Regions from separate parts of the Lysinibacillus sp. FSL R7-0073 genome, predicted to be linked through region 1. Evidence: riboswitches for the same ligand, from Rfam matches in the RefSeq annotation. Region 1 holds a riboswitch; the other holds the start of a gene.
What was found. A riboswitch is a leader RNA that binds a small molecule or an ion and turns the genes downstream of it on or off. The one in region 1 is predicted to bind FMN.
Positions count from the first base shown of each region.

Region 1 (3,214 bases):
TGTAATAAACTCATTGAATCGACCTACGACTACTGCAATTTTTAAATCCGTCCCAATTAATTGTGCTTCAAATGTTTGACCCATTTTTTTATATCTCCCTCGTTTTTAGTTTGTTGTAAATGATTGACTACGATAAGCGGCTAACGCCTCAATAGAAATCATTTTTAATCCATGATGTGCTGCATACTTTGTCAATTCATCAAAGCGCATCATGTGACCATCGTCTCCCATAATTTCACAAATTACTCCAGCAGGAATACTGTGACAAAGCTTGGCTAAATCAATGCTCGCCTCCGTATGGCCTCTTCGCTCTAAGACACCATTATCCTTTGCGATTAGTGGAAAAATGTGTCCCGGTCGACGAAAATCAGTTTTTTTTGCCTGAGACTCCAGCATCTTTTGTATGGTGAAAGCTCGCTCAAAGGCACTAATCCCCGTTGTTGTGTCCATATGGTCGATACTTACGGTAAATGCAGTTTGATGGTTATCCGTATTATGCTGAACCATTGGGTGCAGATCTAATTTATATGCTAGCTCCTGCGAAATCGGTGTACAAATTAGACCTTTTCCATAAGTCGCCATAAAGTTTATCGTTTCCGGAGTGATAAATTCAGCAAGCGCTAGAAGATCCCCCTCATTTTCCCGATCTTCATCATCCACTACGACGATCACTTTCCCTTGTTTTAAATCCTCTATGGCATCTTCAATTGCATGTAGCACTATTTTTCATCTCCTCATTATGTGATCTTAAAAACCGTGTCGTGCCAAATAATCTCTTGTTATCATTGACTTGCCTTGCCCATTTTTCAAGTCGTTTAAAATATATTTACCGACTAAATCTGTTTCAATATTGACGAATGCGCCCATTTTTTTCATACCTAAAATCGTTTCCTTATAAGTATGAGGAATCAGTGAAATAGTGACTTGATTCGTTTCAACCTGAAAGATTGTTAAGCTTGTGCCATCAATCGTTATAGAGCCCTTTGGAATACAGAAACTTGTTAGTTCCTCAGACAATTCGATATCAATATAAACCGCGTTGGCCACTGGACGCTTTCGTAAAATCTTCCCAATGCCATCTACATGACCAGCAACAAAATGCCCCCCAAATCGCCCGTTAGCAGGCATGGCACGCTCCAAATTAACCGGATCACCTATTGTCAGCTGATGTAAATTTGTAGCTTTGACGGTTTCAGGCATAACATCCATCGTAAGCTCTTCATCCGTAAAATGGGTCACCGTTAAACAAACACCATTGACTGCTATACTGTCCCCTAACCCTACATCTTCAGCAACTTTAAATGATTGAACCGTAATTTTCATACTGTTCTTATTGCTTTGCAAGGCTTTAATAGTGCCAATATCCTCTACAATACCTGTAAACATTTCTTCACCTACTTTCACACTGATCTTTCGTAGCTTCTATCCATCGCTTTTGGGTTTCTATCCGTCTCCCTTCTAAAGCTTATATAAAACGAAAAACCCCTTTGACAAAGGGGTTTTGGGAGTATAAGACATCAATAAATAAGCCTACTTGGATATTCATTTTTTCCATAGACTATTATCTTATTTGTTCTTCTCCCATCCAGACTATCACTGTCGGTTTTGGATTTGCACCAAATCAGCTTGCGCTCACGGACTTTGAATTTCTTCATCACCGCCGATTGGGAATTTCACCCTACCCCGAAGAACATCTTCTATTCAATTGATTGGCTAAAAAAAAACTTCCCAACATATTTGCGGGAAGCAGTGTCATAAATGCATAGTCAAATAGACCTTCTAAATTAAATTGAATTTAAAAAGCTCGCACTTATACCCTTCTCCCATCCAGACTATTACTGTCGGTTTTGGATTTGCACCAAATCAGCTTGCGCTCACGGACTTTGAATGACTTCATCACCGCCGATTGGGAATTTCACCCTACCCCGAAGGATCATTTTATTTAGCTAGTTCTTACGATAACACTATTTAATTATATTATCTATACTTCTGTCCGTAATTTTTTTAAAAAAAGCACCACCTCTTGCTATAGAGGTGGCTGCTAAGTCCTTTAATGGTTTATTTTTTGAACATAATCATCATAATTTCCCGAAAAGGCCGTCATCCCAGTTGGTGATAATTCTAACAATTTATTCGCTAGCTTATTAAGAAAATAACGGTCATGAGAAATACATAATAATGTGCCGTCAAATTGCAATAGAGCCTCCTCCAATACTTCTTTGCTAAATAAATCAAGATGATTGGTTGGTTCGTCCATAATAAGCACATTTGCTTTTTGCAAAATAAGCTTTGCTAAGGCTACACGTGCTTTTTCCCCACCGCTAAGGGAGGCTATCTTTTTAAAAACATCTTCTTTCGTAAATAAAAAATTACCGAGTACTGATCGTATTCTTGCCTCATCCACCGAAGGAAAAGGACCCCAAACTTCGTGTAATATTGTGTTATTAGGATGCAATGACTCTTGCTCCTGATCATAATAGCCTATTGTCACACCATTCCCCCATGCGATAACGCCACGGTCTGGTGTCAATTCATGTAATAACGCCTTTAATAGCGTTGATTTCCCAACACCATTGGGACCTACTAATGCAACCCGATCGCCTCTATATAAGGAAAACTCAATATCTTGCACTAATGTTTTCCTGCTATTTTCTAGCTGATAGGAGAGCACTACATCTTTTACCTTCAACACTTCTTTATGTGATTTCTTATCTGTAGCAAATGCCATTTGTGCGTGTTTTAGATCCTTGTGAGGCTTTTCAAGACGACTTATTCGTTCAAGCTGCTTCCTTTTATTCTTGGCGCTTTTTGAGGAAGTAGCCATCGCAATATTCCGCTCAATATAATTCTCCATTTTGGCGATTTGCTGCTGCTGCATTGTATATTTCTTTTCCATTAATTCGCGATTTTTCGCCTTGCTTTCCACATACTTAGAGTAGTTACCGCTGTATGTTGTTCCATGGGTACGTTCAATCTCATAAATTTCATTGACAAGGGCATCTAAAAAATAACGATCATGAGAAATAACAAGAATAGCCCCCTGATAGCCCCGTAAATAGCTTTCAAGCCAGTTTAAAGTCGCAAAATCCAAATGATTAGTCGGTTCATCTAACAGCAACAAATCCGGCTGCTCTAATAAAATTTTAGCAAGTGCCAGTCTAGTTTTCTGTCCGCCACTTAATGATGCGACAAGTGTGTTTGTCGGCGTACTCCC
Region 1 covers NZ_JBBPAS010000001.1:1,580,335-1,583,548, reverse strand. The annotation lists gene ribH (6,7-dimethyl-8-ribityllumazine synthase) at 1-84, opposite strand, end outside; partial or broken gene ribB (3,4-dihydroxy-2-butanone-4-phosphate synthase) at 130-720, opposite strand; gene ribE (riboflavin synthase) at 748-1,386, opposite strand; FMN riboswitch at 1,570-1,695, opposite strand; FMN riboswitch at 1,812-1,937, opposite strand; gene MKY88_RS07525 (ABC-F family ATP-binding cassette domain-containing protein) at 2,051-3,214, opposite strand, start outside.

Region 2 (3,214 bases), 250 kb from region 1:
CCGGCCCAGCTGCCGGCTCTAAATCAAAAGCAAATACGACCGGGAAAATAGCTAGTCCAGCTAAAAATGAAACAAGTACCGTCAGCATAACCACGGAGCCTGCTGAATTCGGTAGACTCACATCTTTTTTGAGGTAAGAACTATATGTAACAAGACAAGAAAATCCAACTGCTAATCCAAAGAATGATTGCCCTAAAGCTTCTAATAAGGCTTTTCCGGTAATATTCGAGAAATCAGGCCATAAAAAGAATTTTACCCCTTCCATGGCGCCATCTAATGTGACAGCACGTATCACTAGGACAATGAACATAATAAAGAGCAATGGCATCATCCATTTATTCGCCTTTTCAATACCATTTTGGACACCTAATGAAATTACAAGTACGTTTGCTAATGTAAACAAAGCCAAACCTACAAGTGTAATCCAAGGTGTACCAATTATTTTTCCAAATAGTTCTCCAGGATCAATAGCCGGATCAATGACAGCACCCGCTACTCCTAGCCCACTATAAATAAAAATCCAGCCCCCGACAACGCTATAAAATGTTAGTAATAAAAAACATCCGAGAACACCCATGCGGCCAATCCATGCCCATCCTTTTTTCGTAGGAGCAATTTTTTTATAGGCAGTGATTGCCTCTGACTGTGTACCTCGTCCTAAAATATACTCAGATAATAGCATCGGGAGCCCAATTAACAATGTAAACAGTACAAAGATTAAGAAAAACGCGCCACCGCCACTTTGCCCAGTTACATACGGGAGCTTCCAAATCGCTCCTAGTCCAATTGCAGCACCTGCTGATGCTAAAATAAATCCTAACTTACTAGACCACTGTCCTTTTTTTCCACTCATCTCTTCAAACTCCTCAAACTTTCTAAACTCTTCTCTAATTTTACATGAAAATATAGCTTTCGACTAGGTTTTACTAAAAAAGAACTAGTGTTAATTTGACAACCCATTACCTTTTTCTATTTTTCTTTCTACATTCCACCCCATAAAAAAAACCTCGAGTTGATCCCTCGAGGTTTAGTACAATTTATTTTGTTATATACATAGAACGCTGGCGGTCAATCCATTTACGCATCGTCGTAAATAATAACGCCATAATTCCCGTTAATAAAATACCTTTGACAATATTAAATGGTAAAATACCAGCGACAATCATTTTATAAAGTGAATCACCTACAACAGGCTCCATCCCTAAGAAGTAAGTGTACATTGGTAAAAATACAGCATAGTTTAAAACACTCATTCCTACTGCCATCACAACTGTTCCCATTGCTAAACCTCCAACAAGACCAGCGATTGTTTTAAAGCGATTAAAAATAAAGCTTACTGGCAAGATAAATAAAATACCTGTTACAAAATTAGCCATATGCCCTACCGGAACGCCTGTTGGAGTGCCTGAGAAAATCCAATCCAACACATTTTTAAACAATTCTACTAAAATACCAGCTACAGGTCCCATCGTGATTGCTGCAAGTAAGGCAGGCATATCACTGAAGTCCACTTCCAAAAATGCTGGGAATGGCGGAATTGGGAAATTAAAAAGCATTAATAAAAACGAAATACTGCTCAGCATACCAATCGTAATAAACGATTGAAGTTTGACATTTTTCTTCATAGAAAACTCTCTCCTCTTTGCTGATTCAATCTCGCAAGAAGAAAGGTGACGATCTTTCAATTGTTTCATGAAAAAACCCTTATGCATTTAATAAAGCATAAGGGAGAAAGGCATAACGAATAAGCGTCCTCATTAACTATTTTTGAGCACTGTTTGAAAAGCCATACAAAAAAGCGCTCGGTCATAGTTCATTTCATGACAATGAATGACGATCGTACCTTCATCTTCTCCCATCCAGACTTTAACTGTCGGCCTTGGAATTTCACCAAGTCAGCCATGCGAAAATTCGCACAGGTCGCGGGCTGAAGAGTTTAACATAAATCAAACGAGCTAATGAATGTATTCACTAGCGATTTATGACTCTATTACCGCCGGTCGGGATTTTCACCCTGCCCCGAAGATGAATCATATTATTTTATTCTACAGCTTTACTATAAAGAATTACGAAGTAAAAGTAAATAGTTCTGCTCAAAAAAATCCGATTAAATTGCTATGTTTTATAAATAGAAAAGGCACTCCCGCCATGCAGGAATGCCTCTCTTGTTTTTTTCTTCCTTCGACTATGGTAAAAACTGTTTATTCGGTCCCACTGGCTTTGGTAAATAACCCTTCAAATCAAACCCTTCCCAGCTTTCTTGCACAACATTATCTAAAAGTAGCTGTTGATTAAAGCTAGCAGCAGTTAACATCATGGCCTCAATTAATTGAGTTGCTTGTATTGGTTCCATAGATGTTAAATCAAGTGGAATATCAAAAGTAACAACTACACCTTCCGCTTGTTCAGTGACTGTGTATGTTACATTTTCAGGCACTACGGATGTATAGACATCATCATTTTTATTTTTCATCATTGTAAGTGCCTCTGTGACTGTCTCAAAAGATTGACGGAAATCTGGTGATAAATATTCTGCACCATTGGTATCATGGTACAAGTAATAATTAAAGTTCTTTGCATTCGTTAAGGACATTGCTTGACTTGGCTCACCTTCTTGAGAAAACTCATATAGGGTTCCATCTTCATTTTGGATTTCTACTTCGGTATATTCAGAGTCCGAGAATGTATCTTCCATTGTGCCTTTATATTCATTCACTGTAGCAGAGGCAACATCATAGTCATTCCCTTTTGGCAAGACATGGATGAGCTTATCTTCCTTTTCCTTCAGCTCTCCTTTATAAGGATGATACTCTGTAAATCCTTTAGCCTCCTCGTCAATTTGAGGAGCATACTTTTCATACATCCGTAGGGTAGAAGGCTTCTCTTCTCCAAAATCAGTAGCCACACGTTCATTTGGTATCACATACGTCATAGGAACACTTTCCGCATCACGCCCTGCCAAACCAATACGGAATACGACAGCATCTTTTACATCCTCCTCATAGACAGATGTACGTAAAGATAAAATGCGCTCATGTTCGGCGACAATACTTTTGGAATCCAGCACTTCATCCTGCGTTGCCGCTTCCTTTGCTGCTGAATCCTCTTGCATCGTAGAATACTGTGCCGTTTCAGGAATACTCGCTTGATCTTTTTGCTCACCTTGGTTGTTCTTCAATATTGTGCTAACTAGTATTGTTAGCACAAAGACTGC
Region 2 covers NZ_JBBPAS010000001.1:1,327,932-1,331,145, reverse strand. The annotation lists gene MKY88_RS06330 (sodium-dependent transporter) at 1-853, opposite strand, end outside; gene MKY88_RS06325 (ECF transporter S component) at 1,038-1,625, opposite strand; FMN riboswitch at 1,844-2,031, opposite strand; gene MKY88_RS06320 (RNA polymerase subunit sigma) at 2,186-3,214, opposite strand, start outside.
Region 2: linked by a shared signal. The riboswitch ahead of MKY88_RS06325 (ECF transporter S component) and the one ahead of ribE (riboflavin synthase) in region 1 are both predicted to bind FMN.